3 regions of the Novosphingobium sp. HR1a genome follow, and region 3 is predicted to be linked to each of the others. Evidence: riboswitches for the same ligand, from Rfam matches in the RefSeq annotation. Region 3 holds a riboswitch; each other region holds the start of a gene.
The links. A riboswitch is a leader RNA that binds a small molecule or an ion and turns the genes downstream of it on or off. The one in region 3 is predicted to bind cobalamin.
Positions count from the first base shown of each region.

Region 1: linked by a shared signal. The riboswitch ahead of cobW (cobalamin biosynthesis protein CobW) and the one ahead of HWN72_RS21015 (TonB-dependent siderophore receptor) in region 3 are both predicted to bind cobalamin.
Region 2: linked by a shared signal. The riboswitch ahead of HWN72_RS02125 (TonB-dependent receptor) and the one ahead of HWN72_RS21015 (TonB-dependent siderophore receptor) in region 3 are both predicted to bind cobalamin.

Region 1 covers NZ_JABXWS010000040.1:3,675-14,005, reverse strand. Annotated here, with positions in the region: gene cobO (cob(I)yrinic acid a,c-diamide adenosyltransferase) at 1-97, opposite strand, end outside; gene cobN (cobaltochelatase subunit CobN) at 100-3,936, opposite strand; gene cobW (cobalamin biosynthesis protein CobW) at 4,169-5,218, opposite strand; cobalamin riboswitch at 5,403-5,645, opposite strand; gene fahA (fumarylacetoacetase) at 5,685-6,989, opposite strand; gene HWN72_RS09345 (HAMP domain-containing sensor histidine kinase) at 7,137-8,438, opposite strand; gene HWN72_RS09340 (Dabb family protein) at 8,725-9,360, shown strand; gene HWN72_RS09335 (putative quinol monooxygenase) at 9,377-9,679, shown strand; gene HWN72_RS09330 (DUF6438 domain-containing protein) at 9,806-10,327, opposite strand.
Region 2 covers NZ_JABXWS010000010.1:5,020-15,350, forward strand. Annotated here, with positions in the region: gene HWN72_RS02125 (TonB-dependent receptor) at 1-1,957, opposite strand, end outside; cobalamin riboswitch at 2,128-2,373, opposite strand; gene HWN72_RS31705 (cold-shock protein) at 2,764-3,441, shown strand; gene rpoD (RNA polymerase sigma factor RpoD) at 3,801-5,840, shown strand; gene HWN72_RS02140 (alkaline phosphatase) at 5,932-7,659, opposite strand; gene HWN72_RS02145 (TonB-dependent receptor) at 7,752-10,094, opposite strand.
Region 3 covers NZ_JABXWS010000077.1:70,220-80,550, reverse strand. Annotated here, with positions in the region: gene HWN72_RS21015 (TonB-dependent siderophore receptor) at 4-2,100, opposite strand; cobalamin riboswitch at 2,284-2,539, opposite strand; gene HWN72_RS21010 (histidine phosphatase family protein) at 2,581-3,144, opposite strand; cobalamin riboswitch at 3,185-3,316, shown strand; gene HWN72_RS21005 (CbtB-domain containing protein) at 3,350-3,577, shown strand; gene HWN72_RS21000 (CbtA family protein) at 3,588-4,331, shown strand; gene HWN72_RS20995 (helix-turn-helix domain-containing protein) at 4,562-4,915, opposite strand; gene HWN72_RS20990 (MATE family efflux transporter) at 4,912-6,288, opposite strand; gene HWN72_RS20985 (acetyl-CoA C-acyltransferase) at 6,339-7,526, opposite strand; gene HWN72_RS20980 (aldo/keto reductase) at 7,551-8,531, opposite strand; gene HWN72_RS20975 (MarR family winged helix-turn-helix transcriptional regulator) at 8,616-9,035, opposite strand; gene HWN72_RS20970 (efflux RND transporter permease subunit) at 9,156-10,331, opposite strand, start outside.

The sequences.
Region 1 (10,331 bases), on a different contig from region 3:
GGCCCTTTTCCACGGTCTTGCCCGCCATGATGCGGTCATGCGCGGCCTGCTTCTTCTTCATCTTCTCGGCGTGCTGTTCGTCGGTGCGTTCGGCCATCATCATGCTCCTGAGACTTGGGCGAGCAGCAGGCCCGCGCTGTTCGATCGGGGTTTCCAGAGGCCGCGCTCCAGCGCCTCGGCCAGCCGCGCGGCGGTTTCGCGAAGCGCGGCGGGGTTGGCCTGCGCCATGAAGTCGCGCACCGCCTCATCCTCGATGAAGGCCGCGTGGACGGCGTCGAAGTGGTGGTCCTTCACCGCGCTGGTCGTCGCGGCGAAGGCGAAGAGGTAGTCCACCGAGGCGGCGATCTCGAACGCGCCCTTGTAGCCGTGGCGCATGACGCCCGCGATCCATTTGGGATTGGTCACGCGGCCCCTTACGATGCGGCCGATTTCGTCCGCCAGCGTGCGGATGACCGGGCGTTCGGGGCGCGAGTGATCGTTGTGGTAGCTGACCGGCGCGCGGCCCTTCAGGTGCTCGACCGCAGCGGCGATGCCGCCCTCGAACTGGTAGTAGTCGTCGCTGTCGAGCAGGTCGTGCTCGCGGTTGTCCTGGTTCTGGACCACCGCGTCGGCCTGGGTCAGCCGCGCGGCGTAGAGATCGCGTTCGGCATCGCCCTCGATCCCGGCTCCATAGGCATAGCTGCCCCAGTCGAGGTAGACGTTCGCGAGGTCGGCGCGGTCATGCCACAGCTTCTCGTCGATCATCGCCTGCAGACCGGCGCCGTAGGCCCCCGGTTTCGAGCCGAACACGCGGGCTCCGGCGCGGCGGGCGGCGACGGTTTCGTCCTGCCCTTCAGCGGCGAGCATCGCGGTTTCGGCGCGGTGGCGGGCGGCGGCGGGGTTGTCCTCGGCGCTTTCCTCCAGCGCCATGACGGCGCGGGCGGCGCTGTCGATGAGGTCCATCTGCTCGGGGAAGGCGTCGCGGAAGAAGCCGGAGACGCGCAAGGTCACGTCCACGCGCGGGCGGCCCAGTTCGGCGAGCGTCATCATCTCGAACCCGGTGACGCGGCCCGAGGTCCACTCCCAGCGCGGGCGCACGCCCATCAGCGCGAGGGCCTGCGCGATGTCGTCGCCGCCGGTGCGCATGTTGGCGGTGCCCCATGCGGAGAGCGCGATGGCGCGCGGATACTCGCCCTCGCGCTGGAGGTAGTCCTCCACCAGCAGCTCTGCGGAGCGCTGGCCGAGATCCCAGGCGACGGCGGTGGGCACCGCGCGGGTATCGACCGAGTAGAAGTTGCGCCCGGTGGGGAGCACGTCCGGGCGGCCGCGCGTGGGGGCGCCAGAGGGTCCGGGCAGGACGAAGCGGCCGTCGAGCCCTGCGAGCAGTGCGGCGCTTTCAGCGGGGCCGCAGGCGTCCACGCGCGGGGCGAGGTCGGCGGCGATGGCGTGGAGGACGGCGGCGGTGCGCGGCAGGTCGTCGTCCCGGACTTGATCCGGGACCGCTGGCAAAACTTGGGGCTGGACCTTGCCGGGCGCGCCGATGAGTAGGCTGTTCACGGCCAGCGGTCCCGGATCAAGTCCGGGACGACGGGATACCCATTCCGCCGCCAGCAGTTCCAGCCGCTCGACTGTATCACCCAGCGTGCGCCAGGGCTCGTCCGATACCGCCGCCAGCGCCTCCGGCCTCGGGCCATCCCAGCGGTCCGCCATGCGGCAGTCGAGCGGGTCGAACCCCAGCGCGAAATCCTCGGCCATCGCCCGCAGCAGCGAGGCTTGCCCCGGCCCGTCATACCCGCGCGGCGTGCGTGCCAGCGCCACCAGCAGATCGCGCCGCAAGCGCCCCTCCGGCGATTGCCCGAAGACATGCAGCCCGTCGCGGATCTGCAGTTCCTTGAGTTCGCACAAGTAGTTGTCGATCGCCGACAGCGCATCGTCGCCGTCACCCTCGGCCCCGGCGTCCTTGTCCAGTCCCTGCGAGCGGGCCAGGTCGATGATGTCGCGCCGTAGCCGCTCCAGACGGCGCGGGTCCATCCCGGCGGCGAGGTAGTATTCGTCCACCAGCGCCTCGAGGTGCTTGAGCGGCCCGTAGCTTTCCGCGCGCGTCAGCGGCGGCGTCAGGTGATCGATGATGACTGCACCGATGCGGCGCTTGGCCTGCGTGCCCTCGCCGGGGTCGTTGACGATGAAGGGGTAGAGCTGCGGCAGCGGCCCGGCGCAGATCTCGGGGAAGCATGTCGCAGAGAGCGAGATCGCCTTGCCGGGCAGCCATTCGAGATTGCCGTGCTTGCCCACATGCACCAGCGCCTGCGCGCCGAACTGCCGCTCCAGCCAGACGTGGAAGGCGAGGTAGGCGTGCGGCGGCGGCAGCGCCGGGTCGTGGTAGGTTTCCTTGGCGTCGATGTTGTACCCGCGCGCCGGCTGCACCGCGACGCAGACATTGCCGAAGCGGTGGACGGCAAGGCGGAACGCGCCGTCCTTCACGAAGGGATCGGCAGAGGGCGCGCCCCAGCGCTCCAGCATCTTCGCGCGTGCGCCTTCGGGCACCTCGGCGAAGGCGGCTTCGTAGTCGGCCAGCGGCAGCGAAATCTCGCGCCCGTTGTCTAATGGGGGTCGATCCAGTGATGTGAGGTCGTTGGTCACCCCGCCGGTCATCAGCCGCATCAGCGCCTGCCCGTCCTCGGGCGCGCCGCCGGTATCGTATCCGGCGGCACGAAGGCTGGAGAGGATCGAGGCCGCGCTGGCGGGCGTGTCGAGGCCGACGCCATTGCCGATCCGCCCGTCGCGGTTGGGATAGTTGGCGAGCACCAGCGCCACCTTGCGCTGCGCGGGCACGGTGCGGCGCAGGCTCGCCCAGTTGGCGGCGAGGTGGGCGACGAAGGCCACCCGGTCCGGCGCGACGCGGGGGACGACGATGCCGCACTTCGTCACGTCGTCGAAGCGTTCGGCCGCCTTGAAGGCGACGGCGCGGGTGAACAGGCGGCCGTCGAGTTCGGGCAGCGCCACGTTCATCGCCAGATCGCGTGGGCCGAGGCCGCGTGCGGCGGCCTGCCAGTCGGCCTCCTCGACACCCGCGAAGGCGACCTGCAGGATCGGGCAGTCGGCGCGTTCGAGCACCCCGCCGACGCGCGGCTCGCCCGAGGAAGAGGAGGCGAAGCTGGTGGCATTGACGATCACGTCGGGCGCAATCTCGGTCATCAGGCCGCCGAGCCAGTCGATCGCGAAAGGCTCTCGCAGCGCCCGGACATGGACGGCGGCGACGTTGAACCCGCGCATTTGCAATGCGGCGACCATCGCGTCCACGGCGTCGAGCGTGCCCGCGATCATCAGCGCGCGGTAGAATACCAGCAGTACGACAGGGCCGTCGGGACGCCATGAGGCGCGCAAGTCGGCCAAGCTCGGCCGGTCCACGCCTTGCAGATAGAGCCCCGCGTCGGCCACCGGCACCGGGTCGTCCGGCTGGCCGCAGTCCTCGCCGATCAGCCGCGCGGCGGTGCGGAGGAACGACAGGGCATTCGCGCTGCCGCCCTGCCGCAGATAGTCGCGGAGGTGCTCGACCGTCTCGGCGGGGAGGGTGGAGGCGACCGTCAGCGTCGGATCATCCTCGCGCCCGTCGGCGATGGCGGCGAAGGCGATGCCCTTCTCGCGGGCGATCAGGGCGATCTCGTCGATGCCGTAGGGCCAGTAGCTCTTGCCGCCGAGCAGCACCACGCAGACGAATTTTGCGTGGGCGATCACCTTCTCGACGTAGAGATCGACCGAGTAGGGGTGCCGCAACTGCAGCAGGTTGGCGAGGCGGACGCTCGGCGCGCCCTCCGGCAGCCCTGCCGCCGCTTTGGCGAAGCAGGCGAGTTCGCTGTCCGCCACCGTCAGGATGACGACGTCGCCCGGCGGCTGGTCGAGGTCGATCGCCTCCTCGCCGTTGGAGATCGTGCCCGGGGTGGCGGAAAGCAGGTGCATCAGGCGGCGCTCGCCGGGCTGACGGCAGTGCGAACCGCCCTGGATTGCTTCACCCGCTGCGCGGGTTCGCAATGACGGAGGAGGGGGGGAAGCCGCAGATCTTCGTTCAACGCCGGTTCGCCTCCCCACCGCTCGTCATTGCGAGCGCAGCGAAGCAATCCAGGGCGGTTTGCGCGGCTCTGGATTGCCGCGCTACGCTCGCAATGACGAAGGTTGGGGTACATGGTTGTGCTTACGCCGGGACCGAACCTAGCACACCCGCCAGCGCGGCTTCGATGGCCGCGCGGTCCAGCCCCTTCTGGCCGATAACCACCAGCTGCGTGCGGCGCGGTTCTTCGAGCTTCCACGCGCGGTCGAAGAAGTGCTGGATGCGCGGGCCGACGCCCTGCAGGACGAGGCGGCTGGGCTTGCCCGCCAGCGCCACCATGCCCTTCACGCGCAGCACGTCATGCGCGGCGATCTGCTCCCTGAGGCCCGCCAGCAGCGCGTCGAGGTCCGCGATTTCGCCGCCGTTCAGGATGAAGGTGTCGAAGTCGTCATGGTCGTGATCGTCGGCCAGGCCGTCGATGTGCGACTTGCGGCTGTCGAGGTCGTCCTCGGCCGCCGCGACGATGCCGAGCAGCGCGGCGATATCCACCGCGCCGTGGTCCGCGCGCACGATCTTGACGCCCGGGCGCGTCTCGGCGGCGACGGTCTTTTCCACTTCGGCCAGTACGTCCGCATCGACGAGGTCGGTCTTGTTGAGAACGACCATGTCGGCGCAGCCCAACTGTTCCTCGAACAGTTCCTCGAGCGGGCTGTCGTGGTCGAGGTTGGGATCGGCGGCGCGGGCGGCGGCGAGTGCCTCTTCATCGGTGGCGAAGCGACCGGCGGCGACGGCATCGGCGTCGATCAGGGCGATCACGCCGTCCACTGTCGCGCGGGTGCGGATGTCCGGCCACTGGAAGGCCTTGACCAGTGGCTTGGGCAGCGCGAGGCCCGACGTCTCGATGATGATGTGGTCGGGCGGCGTCTCGCGGTCGAGCAGCTTCTGCATCGTCGGCAGGAAGTCGTCGGCCACGGTGCAGCAGATGCAGCCGTTGGCGAGTTCGAGGATATCGTCCTCGGGGCAGGCCTCGTCGTTGCAGCCCTTGACCAGTTCGCTGTCGACGCCAACGTCGCCGAACTCGTTGATGACGAGGGCGAGGCGGCGGCCCTTCGCGTTCTGCAGCAGGTGGCGGATCAGCGTGGTCTTGCCGGCGCCGAGGAAGCCGGTGATGACGGTGGTGGGTACTTTGCTCAAGGCTCTCAACTCCCGCGCCGGCGACTTCTCGCGGCGGGGCGTACCGGCGCTTTCGCGCCGGCGCGGGGCAGGGGCGACGGACAGGCGCGAAGACGCCCGGCGACCTGCTCCGCCGCGGCCCCGGGCCGCATGCGTGTCGTCGCTCAGACGGTGAACCGTGCCGCGGCCATCCCCTGGACCAAGGCAAGAGCGACCAGACGCCGGCAGGTCTCCTGGCTCGCGGGTCACAGCTTGATGCACGGCCTTCCCGAAGCCTCGCATGTCGCAGCGTCCGGCCTCAGTGGCTGCCCGTCCCGCTGGGGACAGGCGATGTGCATCGCGCTCGCCGCTTACAGTTGCAGGGACAGCTGCGGATTCGAACGGCGAACCGTTCCCACCGCCTTCCCTTTTAAGCCCCTTGCGGGGCACCGGCGCGATCTTGTTCCCGGCGGATACCGGGAGGCAGGGGTGGGCGCAAGTGTTGGTTTCAGCGTGCCGGAAGGATGCGGGCGCGGCATTCTCCGAAACCGATGGAAACGAAGCCGTCAGCGGCGGCGGTGGCGGTGATGGAGATTTCGTCGCCGTCCTCCAGGAACGTGCGGGTCTCGCCACTGGCCAAGGTGAGGGGCGACTTGTCGCCCTGCGACAATTCCATGAGGCTGCCGAAACCCTCTCGCTCGGGAGCGGAAATCGTGCCGGTGCCGAGCAGGTCGCCGGGCGTCAGGTTGCAGCCGTTGGATGCATGGTGCGCGACCATCTGGTTCACCGTCCAGTACATGTTGGTCGCCGGGCCGTGGCTGAGGCGATGGGGCGGAAGCCCGGCCTTGCGCATGGCCTGCGTGGTCAGGTGGACCTGCAGCATGACGCCCAGCGCGCCGTGGGCCTGATCATCCGCGTCAGACAGATAGGGCAGGGGCTGCGGGTCGCCTTCCGGTCGGGGCGGCTGGGCCGCGCGGAAGGGCGCGAGGGCTTCGGGCGTGACGACCCATGGCGAAATCGTCGAGTGGAAGTTCTTCGACAGGAACGGGCCGAGCGGCTGGTATTCCCACCCCTGCACATCGCGCGCGGACCAGTCGTTGAGCAGGCAAAAACCGGCGATATGCTGCGCAGCATCGGTGATCGGAACAGGCTCGCCGAGGTCGTTGCCGCGGCCGATCCAGACGCCCATTTCCAGTTCGTAGTCGAGCCTTGCAGTCGGCGCGAAGATCGGCGCATCGGCCTCGGGCGGCTTGCGCTGGCCGGTGGGGCGCACGACCGGAACACCCGAGGGACGGATCGAGGACGCGCGGCCGTGGTAGCCGATCGGCACGTGCTTGTAGTTGGGCAGCAGCGGGTTGTCCGGGCGGAACTGGCGGCCGATGTTGTTGGCGTGATGAATGCCGACATAGAAGTCGGTGTAGTCGCCGATGCGCGTGGGCAGGTGAAGCATGCAGGCTTCGACCGGGTGCAGCAGGGGGTCGATTACCGGCCGCCTGGCTTCGTCGCAGAGCAGGTCGGAGAGGGCATGGCGCAGGGCGCGGCGGTCTTGCGCGGGAATGGCCAGCAGGCGGGCCATGCTGGCGTCGCTGCAGATTTCGGCGAGGTTCAGCGGGATGAGTCCTGCCGCCGCCAGCGCGCCGAGGTCGAGAATCCGGTCGCCGATTGCCACGCCGATCCGAGTTCCCGGCGTTTCAGCCATCGAGAACACACCGAAGGGCAGGTTCTGGACCGGGAAGTCGCGGTGGCCGTCGGCGCTTTCGACCCAGCTTTTGCGCGCAGGGTCATGGGTTTCGTCGATGGTCCACCAGTTCACAGGTCGCTCTCCATATTCTCTCGTCGTCCCGGATTTGATCCGGGACCGCTGGCCGTGAACAGCCCACCCTTCGATGAGTGCAGACCAGCAAGGTCGCATCTAAAGACCGCCAGCGGTCCCGGATCAAGTCCGGGACGACGATCTTCGTCAACCCATTGGCGGCTGGGGCACGTCCAGGCGCGCGATCAGGCCGCCTTCGGGCGCGGCGGCGAAGGAAAGCTGGCCGTCGAAGCGCGCCATCAGCCGGTGCGCGGTCGGGATGCCTAGGCCGAAGCCCTTGGTGTCCCGCGCCCGCGCCGCGTCGAGGCGGAAGAACGGGTCGAGGATCGCCTCGAAGTAGGCGGAAGGGATGCCCGGCCCGGAATCGGCGATTTCGATGCGCCAGTGTCCTTCGTGGCGGAGCACGGCGACCTGAGCCTCGCCGCCGAACTGGATGGCGTTCTCCACCAGCGCCGCCAGCGCCAGTTCCACCGGCTCGCGGAAGGTCCGGGCGAGGGTGGGGACGGAGGCGTCGAAGCGGGCGCGCGTCCCGTAAGGATGCAGCACGTGCGCAACCACTTCGGTGAGGTCCAGCGTCTCGGGCTCGGCGTCGAGATGCTGCGCGCGCAGGAAGCGCTGCAGCGAGGCGAGCAGGGCCTCCATCTCGTCCACGCTGGCAAGGATCACCCCGCCCAGTTCGGCATCGTCGATGAGTTCCGCCGCGACCTTCTGGCGCGAGAGCGGCGTGCGCAAGTCGTGGCTGATCGCCTCGAACGACCTGGCCTGATCCTGCAGCAGCCGCGCGATGCGCTCCTGCATGAGGTTCATGGAGTGCGCGAGCTGGCGCAAGTCCGGGGTGCCACCCTCGGCGATGACCACTTGCCGGCCCCGACCGATGGCGTCGGCGGCATCGCTCATGCGGCGCAGCGGGCGGGTCAGCACGTGCAGCGCGGCGAGGCCGATGGCGAGGAAGGCCACCGTCGTCGCAAGCGTCAGCACCGTCGCCCGCAGCGCCACCGGCCACATCGCGTTGATATCGCGCGAGCGGAAGTTGAGCCAGTGCCCGTCCGCCAGCCGGATCGCGCCGACGAGATCGCACTTGCCTCCCGGCGGCCCCTGCATGGCCAGCCGCAGCGAACGCCCGCCGAGCGAAGGCTCCCACTCGATGATGCGCCGCTCGATGCGGATGAGGGATTCGTCGGTCGTGGCGGTCGCCACGCTGGGCGCATTGCCGACGGCGGCGGCGAGGTGACGCGTGCTCATGGTCGGCGCGGTCAGGCGCGGATCGGCGGAGTGGATGCGGTCGCTGACGACGAGCAGTTCGCCGATGCGGCGCGCGTGGTCCTCGTTCAGCGTCTGCCGGTCGATCGACTGGTAGAACACGAGGCTGGCAGCCAGTTGCAGCACGCCGAGCAGCATGAACACCAGTGCGACATAGACCGCGAAACGCGGCGCGAAGGGACGGGCCACCTCTTGATCCTCTCCTGCAGCATACCGCCCGGCGGCACGGTGCCGATATGCCTCTGCGGATTTTGCACACACCCGCCCGGCTCCCGCGTCAACTGGAGGAGGAGGTGTAGCAATGATTTGATACGCAATCGGACGGATGCGCAACGGTTGCCCGGAGGTAAGGAGCGCTTTTTGGCACCTGTTTTATCTGACAGGCATGGCCTGAAACCCGCCGCGCTAGTCTCTCTCCCGCAGCGCCGAGTCCCCGCGAACCAATCGCGGCGCGGGCGCGATAGGGGAGAGACCGATGATCCGTCACGTCGTGATGCTCAAGTTTAAGAAGGATGCCGATCCGGCCAAGATCGACCTCTTCATCGAGGAGGTGAAGAAATTGTCGCATCTCAACCGCGAGGTGCGTGACTACAGCCATGGCAAAGTCGTCCACACGCGCTTCCACTCGGGCGATTTCGACTTCGCCAACTGCTGCGACATCGACACTTACGAGGCCATGGAGCGCTACATGTCGCACTGGTCGCACTTGCGGATGACGCCGTTCCTGCCGGACATCCTCGAGAACATGATCTCGTTCGACTGGGAGATCGACTACCACGGACCCGAATTCGACGAGACGCTGGCTGCCGAGGAAGCAGAACGCGAGAAGGCGCGCGTGCTCAAGGTGCACGAGGACCCGGCCAAGGCCTACGTCCCCGAAGTGCGCGGCCAGACGCGTGAGCGCGCGCGCGAGATGTGCGCGGCCGCCGGTGTCACGCTGTCGGAGGACGAGGAGGAGATCATCGGCTCGGTCTGGGCACCGAACCGGATCATGTTCGTCACTCCCGATGCCGGGACCGAAGTGCCGAAGGGCTCCGAAATCCGCATCGGCATCACCGGTGACTGGCTGACCGGCCCTGCCGTCCCCGGCGGCGATGCCCCCGCCTGGTAACGAGAGGAAGCCTCAAATGATCATTCTTGCCGGACACCTGAAGACCGCCCCCGATCTCGTCGAAGACCTTGCCGCGACCTTGCGCGGGCTGGTCGAGCCGACGCTGAAGGAGGACGGGTGCCTCAACTACCATTTCGCCATCGATGATCCGGCAGCCGGGACGGTGCTGGTCTTCGAACGCTGGCGTGACGAGGCTGCACTGGCCACGCACCTTGCGCAACCGGCGGTGACGGCCGTGCTCGGCGGCTGGGCCGAACGCATCGACGTTTCCGGTGTGCGCAAGTTCGACGCCTCGAACGAGCGGGGGTTTATGGACTGACGGGGCGTTCCCTCGCTTCGTCGGCGTCCCTTCGTTTCGTCATTGCGAGCGCAGCGAAGCAATCCAGTGTGGCTCGAGACTGCCCTGGATTGCTTCGCTGCGCTCGCAATGACGAGTGAGAAGACCTCAGCCCCGGCTGTCGCCCGGCCAGGTCTTCTGCGCGGCCCATTCCTCGACGCCGAGGCGGCCGAGTTGCTGTTCAACCGTGCGTGCCATCGCAGAGCCTTCCGGCGAACGGCAGCCCATGTTGTACGTGAGCGCGGTGCGGCGGCTGTCCGCGCCGATCCACTCGATGGTCACGCTCGACATGTCGGTGGCGGCCTCGGTACAGGCGTGGGCACGCTCCTCGCCGGTCTGCGCACGCATCGGCGCGAGGGCGCGGCGCACGTCCTCGTACGTCGCGCGGCCGACCGAATGGGCGCGCTGGCCCAGCACGGCGGTATGCCGCTCGCCGGTGAAGTCCACGCGTCCGGCGGGCGTCACGGCCACCTTGTACACCGGGCAGAACCCGAAGCACGGACCGCGCGATATGCGCAATTCCTCCCCCGCCGGAGCGGGGGAGGAGGCGGCGCCGGGCCGCACGCGGGGGGCGCAGCTTAACAGCAGCCCGGCGCCCAGTACGATGCCGCAGAGGAGTGGTCCACGCATCGTC
Region 2 (10,331 bases), on a different contig from region 3:
ACGCCGGGATGTAGGACTCGTAGTAGTACGCGATGTCCTTGTCGCGGCTGTCGAAGATGTTCAGCACCTCCCCGTAGATCTCGATCTTGCGGCCCTTCCATGCGGCGCGGGCGTTTACGATCGTGCTGCCTTTGTCGCGCAGCGAGTTGTCCTCGATCAGCGGGTAGGGGCCGAGATGCCGGACGCGCACGCTCGCCTCCCAGGGGTCGAGCACGATAGCCGCGCCGGCGGAGACCGCGTTCTCGACCGCGTTGGGAATGCGATCTCCGTTGTCGTAGCGCGAGTGGCTGGCGACATAGCTGCCGTCGAGCGCCAGCCACGGCAGCGGGCGCCAGAACCCGACCACCTCGTAGCCATGACGCTTGCTGGCGCCGGTCGGCTCCACCGCGTTGGAATCGCCGACGAAGCGCAGTTCGCTGCCCACGTCGAGCCACCAGTACGTCGCGGTCAGTGAGACGGTGCCCAGTTGCAGGCGCCCGCCCAGTTCCTTGCCGGTGCCGCGCACCAGAACGGGCACGGGCGATTCCACGTTCACCGCACCGCGCACGTCGTTGGAGTGAAAGCCGCGGCCCCAGTTGGCATAGACTTCGAACTGCGGGACGATCTCGTAGGCTGCCGATACCTTGGGTGAGACGATCGAATCGTGTCCGCTGCCGGCTCCCAGTTCGGTCGCCATGGCGTCGCGCGCGCGGACGGTGTAGTGGTAGTAATCGCCTCGCAGGCCTCCGGTTAGCCTGAGGCCGGGTAACGGCTTCCAGGTCGCTTCGCCATAGAGCGCGCCGGACAGTTCCTCGACGTGATATCGACCCAGCGAGGACAAAAAAGCGCGGGTTTCGGTGCGATTCACCCCGACGTCGCCGATGTGATCGTAGCGATTTTCAGTGCCAATGCCCAGTTGCAGCGTCGAGCCCAAAGCCCATTGCTTGCGCGCGGTGACACCCACGACCCAGCGCTTGTCGAACTGGTCGATCTGCGCGCTGGTGCCGTCCGGATCGGCATAAGTTGGGTTCGAATACATGTTCCAGTCGTAGTACTGGGCATAGACATTAGCGCTCCAGTTCGGCTGTCGCACCGCGACGTTGCCGACGAAGCGCGTTGCGCGGCCACGCGCCGAAGGATCGGGCGAGCAGAATTCGTCAGGGCACAGCGCACTGCCGATGATCCGCTCGGGGATCTGCTCGGTCGGCCGCCAAGTGGCGTGGTAGGCGTGGAGCGATGCTTCGACGGTGCCTTCGCCAGCGGACACGATGTACTTCGCAAAGCCGGAGTAATGCCGCAGATGCTCGGCCTCCTGCCAGGGACCATCATAGCGCTTGGCCTGCCCCACCAGCGTGAGACTGCCACCCGCCACATCCTTGATGGTGCCACCGGCGGCCAGCCGCCCCGACTTGTACGATCCCCCCTCGACCGAGATCCACGGGCGGTCGAACCCATCGATGGTCGTCATGTAGGCCGCGCCGGCCAGTGCAAAGTCGCCGCCATCTGCACGGTACGGCCCCTTGCGGAAATCTTCGCGGGCGACGATCTCGGGGATCAGGCCGTTGAGATCGAGATAGCCTTGGCCATGCCCGTGGCTGCGCAGGTTCATCTGCACGCCATCTATATAAGTCGTGAAGTCGGTGCCGTGATCGAGGTTGAAGCCGCGCAGGAAGTACTGGTTGGCCTTGCCGCTGCCCGAATGCTGCGCCGCTACCATGCCGGGCACCGCCTCAAGCAGTTCGGCGACCCGCAGAAGCGGACGGACCAGCAGGTCGGAACCGCCGACGCTGCCCTCGCTGGCGGCATGGGCGGTGCCGATCTTGGCCTCGCCGCGTCCGAACACCACGATTTCGCCGGAACCGCCATCCGCGCCGCCGGCGGGTGCCTCTTCGGCGCAAGCGGGCATCGTCGCCAGCGCCATTGCGGTACCTGCCACGATGCGCACCAGCGCAGCGCTTTTCATCAAATTCATCATCATTCCCCCCGACGCCTGCGACTGGGTGGGAGGCTTGCCGCCATCAAGACGGTCGACGCGCGCCGGCGGTCGGACGCCGCGGGCGACCGTCTGCGCGAACCGATGCGGCCTCCACCGCTGGTTCGTCGCTCGAACGGAATGATTCCGGGCCTTGGCCACCCCCTGGACCATGGCATGAGCGACCAGACGCAGGCAGGTCTCCTGGCTCACGGGTCAATGCGACGATGCAAGGCCTTCCCAGGCCTCGCATGTTGCAGCGTCCGGCCCAGTGACTGGCGGCAGGAACCTTTGCCCCACCGCACATATGCATCGCGCTCACCGCTTACAGTTGCAGGGACAGCCTCGGATTCGAAGGGCATGCCTTCTCACCGTGTTCCCTTTTAAGCCTCTTTCGAGGCACCAGCGCGATCTTGTCTGCACCAATGAAGGGCAGATATGGCGCGCTATCTCAAACGGTTTCACGGCACAAGCCTGTCTGTATGGCGTCCAGGTACGGCCTGTATCCTGAACTCCCGACTAGCGATGCCAGGGCTGACGGGCCGCTCCGGGGAGCAAAATTTGCTTCCGAGCGCCTGGCAAGGGTCGGCGACGGCCGGATCGATTGTCGAATTGCGTGAAATTTCGGTCATCGCTGTGCTAAAGTCGCCTCCGTGCCATGCATCGCAGCCGATCGCAGAACTCTGGTCGCCAAGACGTCGTTGCGCTGCTATCGCCTTTCATCCTGCACCCTGAAACGGGTTCTGCGGCCTTGCGTGCTACGTTCACTCGCGAGGATAGGTTTCTCGGACTTAGCTTAAGGTACTTAAAAGATGACATTCGACAGGGGAAATCGCGGCCAAGGTCGCGACCGGTTCGGCGGCGGCGATGATCGTTGGGGCGGCGGCAACGATCGCTTTGGCGGTGGTGACCGCTTCGGTGGCGGCCAGCGTGGCGGCTTCGGCGGATCGCGAGGCGGCGGTTTTGGCGGTGGCGGTGGCGGTTCGCGCGGCGGCCCGGGCCAGGTTGTCGGTCAGGGCCGTGGGACGGTCAAGTTCTTCAACCCCGACAAGGGTTTCGGCTTCATCCAGCTTGAAGGCGGCGGCGACGATGCATTCGTGCACATCAGCGCCGTGCAGTCCGCCGGCCTCGAAACGCTGGCGGAAGGTCAGCAGCTGGAATTCCAGCTGGTCGAGCGAGGCGGCAAGATTTCCGCTTCCGAACTGACCATCGTGGGCGAGGTCATCGTTGCCGAACGTCGCGAGCGAAGTGCCGCACCTGTTCAGAATCAGTCCACTGGCGAGAAGGCCACCGGCACCGTCAAGTTCTTCAATAGCATGAAGGGCTTCGGCTTCATCGTCCGCGATGACGGCCAGCCTGATGCGTTCGTGCATATCAGCGCCGTCGAGCGCTCCGGTCTGCATGGCCTTTCGGAAGGCGATCAACTCGAATTCGAAATCGAGATCGATCGTCGGGGCAAGGCGTCGGCCGTGAATCTGGTCCAGCGCTGACTGATCTGGCCATGGCTGCCGCAGGAGGTCATGGCCTCATCTCGGGCTTTCCTCGATCGCATCGCGATCGGCGACGGACATCGAGCGGCTTATGTCGAAGGCCTTGATCAAAGCTGCCTTCGACAGGCCGACTGCGGGACGAGGGACGTGTTTCCTTGATTCGAACGTGCAGCATGCGGGCGGACCAGCTTCCTCCTGGAACCGATGTCCGGCCGCATTGCTTGAACCTTAGACCTGAAGTGGTTCATCCCTGCCTGTAGGCCGCCCTTCACCGGCATCATCAGGCTGATGATCTGAGAACCTAGCCTTGTCCTGGCGTCACCATCGTCATGAAAAGGCCAATAACGACAACGGATTGCATGACTAACGACGATCGCAGCGGCGACAACGACTCTCCTCTTCTCGACCTGGACAAGGGTTCGGTCCAGCGGTTCATCGCGCGCGCCAAAAGCCAGGGCGTCATCACGGTCAAGGAGTTGAATGCCGCGCTGCCGCAGGACCAGATGACCACCGATCAGATCGAGGACATCATGGCCGCGATCTCGGAAATGGGCGTCAAGATCGTCGAGAACGACGATGATGACGATGAGGACGGTGAGCAGGAAGACGGCGTGGAAGCCGTCGATGGCGGCGATGACGATTCCGGTTCGGATACCGGGTTCGACGAAGGCAATTCCCGGCGCCGTCCCGGCGAGACCCGCAAGGCGGACACGCTCGCGCGTTCCGACGACCCGGTCCGCATGTACCTGCAGGAGATGGGCGCCGCCGAGATGCTCAGCCGCGAGGGCGAGGCTGCCATCGCCAAGCGCATCGAAGCCGGCCGCGACATGATGATCATGGGGCTTTGCGAAAGCCCCATGACCTTCCACGCGATCATCGGCTGGTCCGAAGCGCTCAACAACGGCGACATGCAGCTTCGCGAGATTCTCGATCTCGACGCGATGCTCTCCAAGGAGCCGCAGCCCGAAAATCTGGCCGAAAACGGTGAGGGCGATGGCGACGGCGAGATTTCCGCTGCCACCGCCGGGCCTTCCTTCAAGGACGATGACGATTCCGGCGAGGACAACTCGGAGGAAGTCGACGAGGACGGCAATCCGATCCCCAAGCGTCAGGTCGAGGACGATGAAGAGGACAACACCCTCTCCCTCGGTCAGATGGAAGCCGCGCTTACGCCGGAGGCGCTGGAGAAGTTCGCGCTTATCACCGAACTGTTCCGCACCTTCGAGCGCCTGCAGAGCGATCGGCTCGACGCGCTGGCGCTGGGCATCGATTTCCCGGTCGCCAAGGAAGACCAGTACCTGCAACTGCGCGAGGATCTCACCGCGCAGGTGGAATCGGTGCAGTTCCATGCGGCCAAGATCGAGTATCTGGTCGACAACCTCTACACCTTCAACCGCCGCCTGACGACGCTGGGCGGCCAGATGCTGCGTCTGGCCGAGCGTCACAAGGTGAAGCGCGCCGATTTCCTCGAAGCCTACACGGGCCGCGAACTGGACGACGCCTGGGTCGCAGAAGTGGCCGGGAAGGACAAGAAATGGGCTGCCTTCGCAGAAAACGAGGCTGAACCTGCCGAGCGCATCCGTCTGGAAGTCTCGGACATCGCCACTGCCACCGGCATGGCGCTCCCCGAGTTCCGCCGCATCGTGAACATGGTCCAGAAGGCGGAGCGTGAAGCGCGCATCGCCAAGAAGGAAATGGTCGAGGCGAACCTGCGTCTGGTGATCTCGATCGCCAAGAAGTACACCAACCGCGGTCTGCAGTTCCTGGATCTCATCCAGGAAGGCAACATCGGGCTGATGAAGGCTGTCGACAAGTTCCAGTACCGCCGCGGCTACAAGTTCTCGACGTACGCGACCTGGTGGATAAGGCAGGCGATCACGCGTTCGATCGCGGATCAGGCTCGCACGATCCGCATCCCGGTCCACATGATCGAGACGATCAACAAGCTGGTGCGCACCAGCCGTCAGTTCCTCCATGACCAGGGCCGTGAGCCCACGCCCGAGGAAATGGCCGAGAAACTGTCGATGCCGCTCGAAAAGGTGAAGCGGGTTCTGAAGATCGCGAAGGAGCCTATCTCGCTCGAAACGCCGATCGGCGATGAGGAAGACAGCAGCCTTGGCAACTTCATCCAGGACGAGAACGCCGTAATCCCGGTGGACGCGGCGATTCAGGCCAACCTGAAGGAAATGATAACTCGCACGCTGGCATCGCTGACCCCGCGTGAGGAGCGTGTGCTGCGCATGCGCTTCGGCATCGGCATGCCAACGGACCATACCCTGGAGGAAGTCGGCCAGCAGTTTTCGGTGACTCGCGAGCGTATCCGACAGATCGAGGCCAAGGCGCTGCGCAAGCTCAAGCATCCGAGCCGTTCACGCATCATGCGAGCGTTCCTCGACTAAGCACAGGCCGTTCAACATCACAGGCACGCGGCTGATACGGACGCAGGGCGATCCCCCCGTCCGTGTCGGTTGGCATCGTTCGTGGTTCAGATCAGGCGAAGCGTACGCGGTTGCCGTCGCGGCGGAAGTCGTCCTTGCGAATCACGCTTGTCGTGTAGTCGCGCGACAGGACGGTGCTGACCGCGACGAAGTTGGCTGTGCCGGTCTTACGGCCGAACTGCATGCGGACGTAGCCCTGATGCATGTTGTCGGTCCATACCACCTCAGGCATGTGATCGGCGTAGGCCTTATCGAGCTTGGGCGACATGTCCTCGCCAAAGCCGCTGTCCATGAAATCGCCCGGGGAGGAAATGCCCGCCGTACCGAACTCGATGCCCGTGGGGCGTCCCTGTGCATCGGCCAGGTCGTTGGTCCAGAAGCTGTGGCTGTCACCCGAGAGGAACACCAGATCGCCCGCACCTGCGCGGCGCGACAGGGCATAGAACTGCTCGCGGGCCCAAGGGTAACCGCCCCAGGCGTCGGTGTAGTCGGGCAGGTTCCAGCGGCCGCGCCACGCCAGCGAGACATGCGGGTCGGCTGCCAGCTTCGCCAGTTCCTCCTTCGTCTTCGCAGCGGCGAGTTTGGGGAACGGGTCGGGCAGCACGCCCAGCTTCGCAAGGTCGGGCACGTTGAGGCGGCCGATCACCATCGGACAGCCGATCACGCGCCAGGGCTGTCCGTCCTTCACCGAACGGGCGAGAGCGGCCTCCAGGTCCGTTTCCAGTTCGGGCGAGATCAGCGGACGGTTCGGGGCGCCGAGGACGTCGCGCTTGAACTTCTCGGCCGAGGCGTCGTCGACGATTTCCTGCGCATGGTCGAGGTATTCGATCTGCTTCGCCCGCGCGGTGTGGCGCGTCTCCAGCGTGTGCAGCAGGGCGAGGTCGCCGAAGCGGTAGGCGCGCCAGAACTGCATGCGGGTGCGGCCCTTGACGTCGAGCCATTCCGGTTCGCGCACCGGCATCCATTCGTAATAGGCGCGGATCGAGGCGGCGCGGCGCGTGGCCCAGTCGCCCTCGGTATCGGGCTGGTGGTTCTGCGCGCCGCCGGTCCAGGGGTTGTTCGCGCTCTCGTGGTCGTCCCAGCAGGCGAGCAGGGTGTGCTGCGCGTGCATCGCCAACGATCCGGCGTCGGTCTTGTACTGCGCGTGGCGGGTGCGGTAGTCGGAGAGGGTGACGATCTCGTGCGCGGGGGCGTGCTCGCGGCCGATGGTGCGGGCGATGTTTTCACCCCAGCCGTCCTTGCCGCCGTATTCGTAGATGTAGTCGCCGGTATGGAGCACGAAGTCGATCGCCGGATCCTTCGCGATCGCATCGTAGGCGTTGAAGAAGCCGAAGGCATAGTTGGAGCACGAGGCGAGGGCGATGCCGAGCGTATCGACCCGGCCTTCGGGCAAGGTGCGGGCGCGGCCGATCGGCGACACCGATTTGCCCATGCGGAAGCGGTAGAAGAACGTACCGCCCGCCGGGAGGCCGGCGGCGAGGGCCTTGACGGTGAAGTCACGCTCCGCGTCCGTGCGCATCGTGCCGGACTTCAGGATCTTCACGAAGGCGGGGCTGTCGGAGAGTTCCCACTGCACATCGGTGGCGGCGGGCACAGTCACGCGGGTCCAGAGCACCACGCTCGAAGCGTCGGGGTCACCGGCGGCGACGCCGTGCCGGAACACCGGGTTCACCGCTGTGGCGGCGAGGGCGGAAATCGGCAGCGCCATGATCGCCGCTCCTCCTGCCATACCGGCCAGCAGGGCGCGGCGGGAAACCTGATGGGCTTGGAGCATGGTCATGGCGGGCAATCCTGTGTTCTGGTGTGCTGTGCTGCAAAGGAAAAGGACGGGCCGGCGTCCCCCCGAACGCCGACCCGCCCCTCGCGCTACCGTCAGAAGTCGGCGGTGACGCTGAAGACCATCGTGCGCGGAGTGCCGATCCAGGCGTAGTTGCCCGAAATGCCGCCGAGGTAGTCCTCGTCCGTCAGGTTGGTGATGTTGAGTGCGAAGGTCAGGTCCTTGAGCGTATCGGTCAGGCCCTCGCCCTTCACCGCGACCGAAAGGTCGGTGATGAAGGAGTTCTTTGCGGTCCAGGCGTTGCTCGCATTGACGAAGCGGTTGCCGGTGTACTTGCCGGTCAGGCCCAGGGTGACGGGGCCGTAGTTGTAGGTGCCCGACAGCACCCACATGTCCTTGGGAATGCCCGCAACGCGGTTGCCCGCCGTCACGCCCTGTTCCGCGTCCAGTTCGGCATTGCCGGTGCCGCGGTACTTGGCATCGATGTGGGTGTACGAACCGTAGAGGGTCAGGCCGTGAACCGGGCGGACGTTGGCGAGCAGTTCGAACCCCTCGGAGTCGATGCCGCCCGCGTTGAAGAAGCGGCCGTCGCCTTCGCTCAGGTAATCCGGGCCGGCCGAGGTCGAGCTGGGCACGAAGATCACCTGGTTGGAGAACTTGCTCTTAAACCATGTAGCCGAGGCGTTGAACATGCCGTTGGAGTAGCGCGCACCGGCTTCCCAGTTCTCGGCGGTCTCGGGCTTGATGCTGGAGAACGCGTCAGCACTGTATTCGAGCAGCGTGTCGGAGAGCGCCTTGAAGTTCTCCGAGTAGCCGCCGAACACGTCGAGGCCGGTCATCGGCTCGACCTGGATGCCGCCGGAGAGCAGCACCTTCGACTTCGACTTGACGCCGACGTTGGAACTCTCGCCGAACAGGTCCTCACGGTCGAGGTGGTTGATGAACTGCTTCACGCCGAAGTTCGCGGTGACCGGGCCGAACTGGACCTGGTCCTCGGCGTACCACTTGAAGGTGGTCTGCGGATACTTGCGGTCGTACTGCGTCCAGTAGGGCGTGGCGTCATAGGCCGGGCCGACGCGGGTGTCGCTGACGTGGTGCCAGTCGCGCCATTCGCGGCGGTGGGTGTCCTCGTACCAGACGCCGCCGCGCAGGGTGTTCTCAAGCGCGCCGAACTGCATGGTCCAGGCGCCGTCGAGGGTGCCGCCGAGGCGGTCCTTGCGGTAGTGGGTGTGGCGGAACGACTGCTGCTGGATGGCGCCAGCCGCGGTCGGCGCGACGATCTGGCCGGCGGCGTTGGTCGCGAAGTAGGTCGGCGTACCCGAACCGGCGGGCAGGGTGGCCCACCATGTGGGCGTGCCCTTCACCGTCGAGGTGCCGTTGATCTCGCTCTGGACGCCCGAGGTGTCCTGTCCGACGTTGACGATGTAGGGCGGCGCCCAGTCACCGCGCCCGGCCATGTCGTGGTAGTAGACCGAGGCCTTGAGATCGAGCGCGTCGGCGATCTTCGTCTCGGCCTTCAGGTAAGCGAAGAAGTTCTTGCGGGTGGTGCCCCAGACGCCGCGATAGTTCTGGTCCACCGCCGGAACGCCGGTCCACACGCCGTTGAGGCCGTCCTGGTGCGGGCTCGCGGCGTACTGCTCGGGCGAGTACATCTGGTCGTAATTGTTCTCATAGGCGTCGTCGTAGCTGGCGTAGCCGGTGAACTTGACCGGGGTATCGACAATGAACTTCATCGCGAAGTTGTCACGCGTGTTCTTGGCCGAGCCTTCCATCCAGTCGGTTGCCTGCTGGTGGCCGTAGGAGAACCACGCCTTGGCAACGCCGCCGATCAGGCCGGTGTCGAAGCGGCCGTAGTAGCGGCTGGCGTCATAGTCGCCGACCGAGCCGGACAGGCGCACGCGCATGTCGTCGATGGGGTCGGCGGTGACGAAGTTGATGGTGCCGCCCAGCGCCTCGTTCGAGCGTGAGGCGATGTCGGCGGTGCCCTGGAACACCTCGACGGTGCCGATGTTGGCGGTGTCGATGAAGCGGTTGGCCTTGGAGCCGCCGCCGTAGCCCGAACCACCGTTGGGCAGGCCGTCGATGGTGATGCCGACCTGCTGGGTGTCGAGGTTGGTCTGGTAGCCGCGGATCGAGTAGGTCGTCGACCAGTCGTCGAAGCCGAAGGCGTCGCCCTCGTTGACCTGCACGCCGGGCAGGGTGCCGATGAGGTCGATGGCCGAGGCGATCGGCGACTTGTCGTCGATCAGCGTCTCGTCGAGCGCGGCGTTGTTGTAGGTGGTGCGCTGGCCGGTGACGACGATGGCGTCGGCGGTGTCCGCGCTGTCGTAGGCCGCGGCGTCGGCGGCTGCCTCGTCTGCAAACGCCGGAGTGCTCGCGGCGATGGCGGCAAGGCTCGTGCTGAGAATGTAGATACGGCGGATCGAAATGGCGCGCATGGCTTGGTGAACCCCCTGTAGCGTTAAGCTTGTGCGGCGCAGCATCTGCGCGCTTATTCTGACGCCCTGCAGTCAATTCGGAGACGTTTTACAGTCGGTTTCGCGACACCTTTGTGACGTGAAAGCGCCAGCCGTCCCAGGTTTCGGGGCGATGATCGAAAGTTACACGCCGCATAGACCCGACTTTGTGCGTCTGCGTACGAGAGAGCCGCTTCATGGCGTTTCGAAGTCGCTGGC
Region 3 (10,331 bases):
GCATCACAGGCCAACCGTGATGCTGGCGACGGCGCTCAAGGGGGCGCCCGGATAAAGATTGCTGCCGAAGCCGCGCTCGGCGTACTTCTTGTCGAGCAGGTTGTTGACGTTGACCTGCAGCTTCACGTTCTCTGCGAGCGGATAATAGGCGAGCAGGTTCACCGTGGCGTAAGGCCGGATATAGGGCGCGGTGGCCGCCGTGCCTGCTATGCGTCCGCCCAGATACGTGACGCCCGCGCCTGCACCCAAGCCCGCGAGGGCACCGTCCTGAAACTCGTAGACATTGAGCAGGCTGGCCGAATGGCGCGGCGTGTTGGGAAGACGCTGCCCTAACGGAAGACGGTTGTCCTTCGTCACCTCGGAATCGGCGAAGGCATAACCACCCACCACGCGCCAGGCGCGCGTGATGTTGCCGGTGATGGAGATGTCGATGCCCCGGCTGCGCACTTCACCTGCGGCAATGCTGTAATCGAGGTTGTCCGGGTCGGTGGTTGCAACGTTCTGCTTGGTCGTGTGGAACAGCGCCGCCGTCGCGCTCAGGGTGCCGTCCAGCAGTTCGAGCTTCACGCCCGCCTCGTAGCTGGTGCCCCGCTCGGGATCTAGCACATTGCCGTTCACATCAGCGGCCGTGTTCGGCTTGTTGGAGCGCGCATAGCTGCCGTAGAGCGAGACTTGCGGGCTGAGCACAAAGACAGTGCCGAGGCGCGGGGTGAACACCGTCTGTCTGAAGGCGGAAGTCACGCCATTACGCAGGTTGAGGTTGTCGCTCTCGAATCTTTCGAGCCGTCCGCCGACCAGCACCTTCAGCCAGGGCAGCAACGATAGCTGATCCTGAGCGTAGCCGGCGAAGGTCCGCGTCTGCGTGCGGATGCTGGTGAAGCTGCCATTAAGCGGCGGTATGGCCGATCCGTAGACCGGGGCGAAGATGTCGATCGTGAAGGGCGAGAGCGTCGGGCTCGAATTGCGGATGACCTCGGTGTAGTGAAACGCCTCGAATTCGGCGCCCAGCAGCACTTCGTGCTCGATCGTGCCGGAGGCGAATTTGCCGGTCAGGTTGACCTGCGCATCGAGATCACGCCATCTCAGCGTCCGTTCGCTGTAGGTCCGCACCAGGGTGCGGCCATCGGCGCGCACGCTGGAGGCCTGGATGCCGGGGCCGCCCAGTTCGCCGTTGTAATATTGCATCCCCGCACGCAGCTTCCAGTCCCGGCCCAGCTTGTAGTCGGCGACGATGTTGCCGAGCCCGTTACGCACGCGCCAGCGGCCAACCGATGGCTCTCCGAAGAACCGGGAGGAAGGGATGGCGATCGCAAGCTGGTTGCGGAAGGCGGGATTGCCGCGATCGAGCGGTGTCTTAACCTGCACCAATTCGCCGCCAAGCGTGAAGGTCAGGTCAGAGGAGGCATCCCAGGCGACCACAGGGGCAACCACGATGCGGTCGGACTGGACATGGTCGCGGAAGGTGTCACCGCCTTCCACCGCCGCGCCAAGGCGATAGCGTACGGTCCGACCGCTATCGACAGGGCCGGTGGCATCCACGGTGCCGCGCCATCCGCCGAAGCTGTCGATCCGGCCGCTGACAGTCTGCGCCGTCCGATCCGAAGGCACGCGCGAGACGATGTTGAAGGTGCCACCCGGATCGCCGCGGCCGTAAAGCAGGGCGGCCGGGCCGCGCAGCACGTCCACGCGCTCCACCGCGATCGAATCGGGCGCAGGCGGATAGCCGCGGTTCATCGGGAAACCGTTGCGGAAATACTCAGATGGGGTGAAGCCACGCAGGTTGTAGTCGGTCAGGCCGGTGCCGCCGAAGTTGTTGCCGCGCGTGATGCCGCCCGCATAGGCCAGTACGTCCTCGACGCGGTTGGCCTGAAGGTCCTCCACGACCTGCCGGGTCAGTACCGTCACCGACTGCGGCACTTCGAGGAGCGGCGTGTCGGTGCGTGTCGCGCTGTTCGAGCGGGTGGCGTTGTAGGCGCCGCCCTTGCCGGTGACGACGATCGGATCGTCGGCGTTATCGGTTTCGGCGGCATGAGCCAGCATCGGGACCGGCATCAGCGCGAATGCGCCGGCAAGCAGTCCGGCCTTGGTCGTCGGTTTCAAGTCATTCCCCCCGGGGCGCCAGGCAACACCGGGCAGGAGGCTTCCGCGCGAACGGTCGGCGCGCACGGCAGCCGGACACCCCAAAAAGGCGGCCGACGCACGACACCGATGCGGCCCCCCGCCGCATTCTCGTCGCTCAGACGGAGAAAACTAACCGTGCCGAGACCATCCCCTGGATCAGGCAAGAGCGACCGGTGCTTCGGCAGGTCTCCTGGCTTGCGGGTCACAGCTTGATGCACGGCCTTCCCAGGCCTCGCAGGAGTTAGCGTCCGGCCCAGTGGCTGGCGGCACGAGCCTTGCCCGTCCGCACATGTACATCGCGCTCGCCGCTCACAGTTGCAGGGACAGCCTCGGATTCGGGCGAGCCGAGGGTATCGGCCCATCCTCACCGCGTTCCCTTTTAAGCCTTTCTCAAGGCACCGATGCGATCAGACCGGCTGCCGAAGCAACCGAACACGGCGGGCGTTATCCGCATTGATCTCAATTCGCAATAGCAGATCCTGCGCCCAGCGATTGCAGCCGCCATTCGCCATTGAAAGACAGCATGACACGGCAAAGCGGCGCCAGATCGATCGACAGCGTTGTCGCTACCGGAAGGCCAAGCGTCTGTGCAAGAATGGCGCGCACGAGCATCGGATGCGTAACGGCAAGGACTGGCGTATTCTGTTCGGCGAGACGGTCGAGCCAGGGCGCGATGCGCGCGCAGGCAGCATCAAGCGATTCGCCGCCTTTCGCGCCGCCTTCGGGGGCTTGCAGCCATGCCATGAGCGCCCCGGGTTCTGCTTCCTCGATTGCAGCGAATGACAATCCCGACCACTCACCGTTGTCGAGGTCGGCAAGCAGCGGCTCAATCTGCGTCGTGCAGCCCATCGCCTGTGCCGTTTGCTGCGCCGACACGGCGGGACTGCAATAGGCGATTTCTCCAAATCTCCTCGGAAGCACGATTCGGCCGGCATCGCGTCGCCCAGCCTCGTCCAGCCCGTCTTGCGGTCCTGCAAATCCGCCGCTGCGACTGAATGCCGTGGCGCTCGCGCAAAGCAGCATTAGCGAAGTTGCCAGGGTGACCTCCGGAAGCGTTGACGGAACGGTTCGCCGGGTCTTAAGTGGCGCGAACCTTCTGGTTGAAGAAGCCGGTGCAATTCCGGCGCGGTCGCGCCACTGTAATCGAAGCCTTCGCAGGGCGTCGAGAGCCAGACCTTCAACCGGGATAATCCGTTTTCAGGGCGCGAGACCCTTGAAGGAGCATGACATGGCATCGAACGCCGCGCTTTTCGACGACGCTTTCATCCCGGTGCAGGGCCGCAGCGCCATTCCGCTCGCAGACATCGCTCCCTGGGCCGTACTCGGCATGCTTCTGGCGCTCATCTTCCTCTATTTCGTGAGCACCGAGCAGGGCGCCTACGCGCTCTTCAAGGGCATGTATGTACACGAGTTCGTCCACGATGGGCGTCACCTTCTCGGCTTCCCCTGCCACTGATCGCAGGCACATGACCAAGGACCTGTTGTGGCGCGGAATGCTGGCCGGCATTCTCGCGGCGCTCCTCTCCACGCTGTTCGCGCGCGCTTTCGCCGAACCGCAAATCGATCTCGCGATTGGCTACGAGGAATCGCACGCCGCTCACGCGGCGCACCATATGAGCGAGCCTGCGGGAGACAGCGAGGAAGAGGAACTGGTGTCCCGCGACATACAGAAGAGTGCCGGGCTGCTGACAGCTTTGGCGCTGTATGGCGCTGCAGTCGGAGGTGTCTTCTCTCTGGTTTTTGCCTATGGCTACGGGCGGTTCGGCATGATCGGACCACGCAGCCTGTCGCTGCTCCTCGCCGGCCTCGCGTTTCTTCTCATCGTGATCGTGCCCGCGCTCAAATACCCGCAGACGCCGCCTGCTGTCGGCAAACACGAAACGGTCGGGCTGCGCACCGCCGCATACTTCGCCATGATCGCCCTGTCGCTCGGCGCGGCCGTGATGGCCGGCAAGGCTCGGGCAACCTTTGCTCGCGGCCGCCGCGGGTTCGACGCAACACTGTTCGCGACAGGGCTATACATCGCAATCGTCGCTCTGGGCCAATTGCTATTGCCCCCGATCAACGAGGTCCCGGGCGATTTCCCAGCCACACTGCTATGGAACTTCCGTATCGCTTCTATCGCCACACAGCTTCTGATGTGGGCCACGATCGGTATCGCCTTCGGAGCTTGGGCGGAGCGCGTGCTGAGGCGTGAACGAGCAGCATAGTTGAACGGCGGCTTTTAGGACATTCCTCGAAGTGGCCGAGCGGCAGAAATGGGCGCGTGGCCGAAGGGCTGGTGCCATCCTCGCCCGGCGACCTTTGGCAAAAATTGTCCCTTGGCGGCTTAGCACTTCGCTGGCGGACAACCGTCTCGACCGGAGGAGCCCTCTCGCCTCCAAGACTTAGCCTTCTCGAGCTATATTCGCGCGTCGAGACACATTGACGGCCCTTTCATTCAGGTACCCTTCCTTTGAATACGACAACTCCGGTCGACGACGAGGCCGCCCTGCTCCAGCTCTCGCACGACTCTCAAGACCTTGTGCAGCATCTGACCACGCATCGTCAGTTCGTAGGCCCGCACCTCCAAACGAGAATGCACCACCATTTCGATGAGCGCGAGCGCGTGCATCTCGGTCAAGCGCAGCGTCAGCATTTTCGCGCTGATGCGCGGCAGCCGTCGCCGGATGTCGCTGAAACGAAGAGGCCCATTCGAAAGCGCATCGACAATGCGGAGCAGCCATCGCTTCTCGACGAGAGACAGGACATCCGCGGGATGTTCCCGGTGTTCGAGAGCCCCCTCAGGGCTCATGCCCTGACCGCTTCGCCATCTGCGCCGGTGCCTTCCTCCCCTGCCCAGGGACGCAGTCCCACGGGGATGAGAACCAGGAGACCGTATGCCGCCAGCGCCACGCTCATGCACACGAACAGGGCCGTGAGCGATCCGGTGTAACGCAGGACGAGGAACCCTCCCCCCACCGCCACGATGAGCCGGGCGGTGGCGCCCGCAATCGGCCAGCGCAATCGCCCGGCAGCCTGCGACGCGAAATAGAGGGCAAGGCCGACGCCGAAGAAGCCGTAGAACGGCCCGACCAGGCGCAGGTAGGAACTGCCGAGGCGCACGATCTGCGGGTCATGCGTGAACAGGCCCATCCACGCCGCCGGAAAAGCTGCCGCGACGAGACCGACCGTCTCCGACGCCATGAATGCCAAGGCCGCCCCCGTCAGCGCGATACGCCGTGCGCGGGCGACCTGTCCCGCTCCCAGATTGGTGGCGACGAGCGCAATCAGCGGCGCGCCGATCCCGAACACGAGCGGGATCAGCAGGTACTCCAGGCGCACCCCGGTCCCGTACCCGGCCACGGCGGCGAGCCCCGCGCCCGAGGCGACGAGCGCCGTGGTCCCGGCGATGACGAGGTTCGTCTGCACCGAATTGAGCGCCGAAAGACCGCCCACGCGCAGTAGTCCGACGATCAGGTCGCGGCGCAGCGGCGCCCTCACGAAGCGGACGGGGTTGCGACCGCTCAGGATATGCCAGGCCATCGCCAGCGTGCCAGCGGCGTAATAGACGAGTAGCGCGGCGCCGCCCCCGGCGATGCCGAGCGCAGGGACCGGGCCGAAGCCAAAGATCAGCAGCGGCGAGACGGGAATCAGGAACAGCGCGCCGATGCACGTGACGAGCGCCGGAAAGCGCATGTTTCCCGTCCCCCGGATCACGCTGGAAAGGCCGCTCATCAGCCACAGGAACACATTGCCCGCGAAGACGATGTCCGAGTAGACGAGCGCGGCATGCAGGCTGGCGCCTTCCCCGCCCATCAGGCGGTAGATGCGCTCCCCGCCCACGAGGAAGAGCGCCGAAAACGTAAGGCCAAGCACGACGTTGACCACCACTGCATGGAGGACAAGCGCGTCCGCCTCCACCTGCCGCCGACCGCCAAGCGCGCGCGCCACGGCCGAAGATATGCTGCCGCCAAGGGCTCCGGCCGAGAAGGTCGTCATCAGCATCAGCGCGGGGAATACAAGCGCCATGCCCGCCAGCGCGTCGGAACCCAACTTCGCCACCCACCATGTCTCGATCAGGCCGGTCGACGCCTGCGTCAGCATGATGAGGACGTTGGGCAGGGCGAGGCGAAGGATCATCGGCACGACGGGGCCTTCGATCATCGCGCGGGTCCGCTCGTCCATTTGCCGAACGGGCGACGGAATAGCGGCTTTCGGCAGGGCTGCCTGCACTGTCATAGCGCTTCCAATGCGAGGGCGATGCCCTGCCCGCCGCCGATGCACAGCGTCACCACGCCGCGGCGCAAGCCGTCGCGCCGCATGGAATGCAGCAGCCGCGTCGTCAGCACCGCGCCGGTCGCGCCGATCGGATGACCGTGAGCGATGGCACCGCCCTCGACGTTGACGATGTCCTCGGGAATGCCTAGTTCCTTGATGACCGCCAGCGGCACCACCGCGAAAGCCTCGTTGATCTCGATCCGCTCGACGTCGCCGAGGGCCCAGCCTGCGCGGTCCAGCGCCTGCCGCACGGCGGGGACAGGCCCCAGCCCGAACAGACCCGGCTCGACCGCTGCAACGCCGTAACCCGCCAGCCGTGCGTAAGGCTCGATTCCCGCAGCTTCGGCAAAGGTGCGCTGCGCGACGACGACGGCGGCGGCCCCGCTGTTGAGGCCCGGCGCATTGCCCGCCGTGATCGTGCCGCCTGCCCGGAACGCGGGCTTCAGACGGGCGAGCTTTTCCGCCGTCGTGTCTGGCCGGGGTGCTTCGTCGGTGCCGAATGCGATCTTGCCCGCCCTGCCGCCCGCGACTTCGAGCGCAAGAATCTCCGCATCGAACAGTCCGGCATCGCGCGCGGCGGCGAAGCGCTGCTGTGAACGCAGCGCGAAGCGGTCCTGCTCCTCGCGCCCGAGCCCGGTGATGTCGACCAGCGTTTCGGTGTGCCAGCCCGAATGTTCGCCCGAGAAGGCATCATGAAGCCCGTCAGTCAGCATGCTGTCGAGCACCGCGCCGGGCCCCATGCGCAGCCCCCAGCGACCGCCTTCGAGCAGGTAGGGCGCACGGTCCATGTTCTCCATGCCGCCCGCAACCGCCGCCTCGATGCCGCCCATTGCGATTTCCTGCGCGGCGGACAGGATCGCCTGCGCGCCCGATCCGCACACGCGGTTGACGGTCAGCGCCGGAACCGAGACGGGCAGCCCTCCGCCGATCGCAGCCTGCCGCGCCGGGTTCATGCGGTTGCCCGCCTGGAGGACGTTCCCCATGACGACCGAGCCCACGTGGTCGGGCGCGAGGCCCGACCGCCGCACGGCCTCGGCGATGACGGCCGCGCCAAGCACGGTGGCGGGGGTGTCCTTCAGCGTTCCGTTGAAGGCGCCGATAGCGGTGCGCACCGGCTGTGCGAGCACGATTTCGGTACGGGACATGATATTCACTCCGTTTGCTTGCAGTCAGGCGACGGCAGCTTCGCTGCGCCGGGGCGATGCGGGATCAAGCGCGCTGACCGCATCAAGGCGCGCGATCTGTTCAGGCGAAAGGACAAGGTCGGCCGCGGCAAGATTGCTGCGCAGCTGCTCCAGTGTGCGCGGGCCGATCAGCGGCACCGCGCCATGCGTTCCTGCCCACGCGATGGCGACGCGGTCTGCGGTGATTCCCGCCTCCTCGGCCACTGCCAGCACGGCATCGAGCACGGCAGAGCGCTTGGCGCTGTTTTCCGGCTGGAACACCCGGCCGCCAAGCCCTTCGGCCCGGCCTGCCTCGCCCTTGCGGTACTTGCCGGTCAGCATCCCTCCGCCAAGCGGCGACCATGTGACCGCGCCCAGCCCGAGCGCCTCGACGGCGGGGAACAGGTCCGCCTCCGGCGCGCGATGGACGAGGCTGTGCTCGAACTGCACGGCCGCCAGCGGCAGGCTGCGCGCGGCCTCCGCCAGCGTCACCGCCCGCGCAACGCGCCAGGCGGGGAAGTTGGAGAGCCCGGCGTAGAGGATCTTGCCTGCCCGCGCGAGGTCGTCGAGCCCGTGCAGGATCTCCTCCATCGGCGTTATCCCGTCGGGCTGGTGGACCCAGTAGAGATCGATGCGGTCGGTGCCGAGGCGCTGCAAGCTGGCTTCCACCGACGCAGCCATCGCCTTGCGGCTGTTGCCAAGGACGAGACGACCCGCGTCGGGCGCCGCGCCCATCGTGAACTTGGAGGCTAGCAGGAAATCCTCGCGCCTCCCCTTGAGCATACCGCCGAGAAGCTCCTCCGCCTCACCGAACTGGTAGACGTCGGCGGTGTCGATGAAGTTGCCGCCCGCATCGGCATAGGCGTTGAGGATCGCCTCGCTTTCACGCGGCTCGGCGCCGTGCCCCCAGCGGGTGCCGAAATTGCCGGTGCCAAGCGCGATCTGCGCCACCTGCACGCCGGTGCGTCCGAATGTCCTGTACTGCATGGGAGTCTCCTGAAAATCGGAACTTGGGAAGGGATATGTGTAATTGCACATTTCAACACGCGGCTTCGCTGGCGGGCCGCATCGTCAGTCCTCGAAAGCGTGTCGTTGCAGATTGTCGCGGAGGTAGGCGGCTTCCTGCGCGCCGACCTGCGTTTCGTAAGCCTCCTGCGCCGCCCGCCACAACGGCGCCGCTACGGTCAGCCTGTCACGCCCGGCTGCCGTCAGCGTCAGTACGATGCTGCGCGTACCTTCGAGCTGACGCCGGTCGATCAGCCCCTCCGCCTCCAACCGCGAGACGGCGCGCATCAAGGTCGTGCGCTCCATCACCATCGCGTGTGCCAGTTCCGCGATCGTCATCGCCTCCCCCCGCGCGGTCACGGCGAGGATCGAGAACTGTGAACTCGACAGACCCGCCGGCGCAAGGTGCCGGTCGTACAACCGCGTGAGCGCACGCGCGTGGCGACGCGCGGCAAGATTGTAGCAAGCGGAAGGTCTATCGGGCATGAGCGTGATGTAATGTGCAATTGCACATACGCAAGGTGTCACGGGTGGAAACTTGTTTTTCGACATGGTCGCTCGAATGGACCGGCCCGGCCGCGTCTCGATGAGCGGCCGGGTCCTTTCTCATACCGGCAGGTGTACCTTCGTGCCCTCTCGGTGCCGCTCAGTACCGCTCTTCGGCGCGTCAGTCCGGATGCGGAACCAGATAGCGTAGAGGGCCGGCAGGAAGATCAGCGTAAGCACGGTTCCGCCCAGAGTTCCGCCAATCAGCGTATAGGCAAGCGAGCCCCAGAACACCGAAGTCGTCAACGGAATGAACGCAAGGATCGCTGCGAGCGCGGTCAGGATCACCGGCCGCGCGCGTTGCACGGTCGCCTCCACCACGGCATGGTAGGGATCGAGTCCGTCAGCCTCGTTGCTGTGGATTTGTCCGATCAAAATCAACGTGTTGCGCATCAGGATACCGGCCAGACCGATCAGCCCGAGGATGGCATTGAAGCCGAACGGCTGCCCGAACAGCAGCAGCGTCGGCACCACGCCCACCAGTCCCAGCGGCGCGGTCGCCACCACCATCGCCATCGCCGAGAAACTGCGGACCTGAAAGATGATGACGGTCAGCATCAACGCGATCATGATCGGAAACACCGCCGCCAGCGCCGCATTCGCCTTGCCCGCTTCCTCGATCGCGCCCGCCGTGTCGATGCGATAGCCGGACGGGAGCTTTGCCTTCACCGGCGCCAGCGCCTTCTCCATCGCCATCGACACTTCCGGCGGCTGCAGCCCCTCCGCGATGTCGCCGCGCACGGTGATCGTCGGCACCCGGTCCCGGCGCCGCAGGATGGGGTCTTCCATGCGGACTTCCAGACGGCCGATCTGCGACACGGGCACATGCTGTCCCTCCGCGCCGACGAGCGTAAACCCGCCGATTCGTGCGGGATCGAGCCGCTCCGCACCGTTGCTGCGCGCCACGACATCGACAGTGCGAATATCCTCGCGCACCTGACTGACGGTGGTGCCGGTCAGGAAGAATTGCAGTTGCTCTGCAGCCTCCTGCGACGTCAACCCCATTGCCCGCAGGCGATCCTGATCGAGCACGAAGTGCACCGTCGGCACCCGCTCGCCCCAGTCGGTATTGACCTGCCGCATGTCGCCGCTCGCCTGCATCACCTGCTCGACTTCGGCGGCAATCTCCCGCACTTTGCCGAGTTCCGGCCCGTTCACGCGGAATGCGACCGGGAACGGAGAGTACGGCCCGAACACCAGCTGCGTCGCACGAATCCGCGCTTCCGGGGCCAGCCC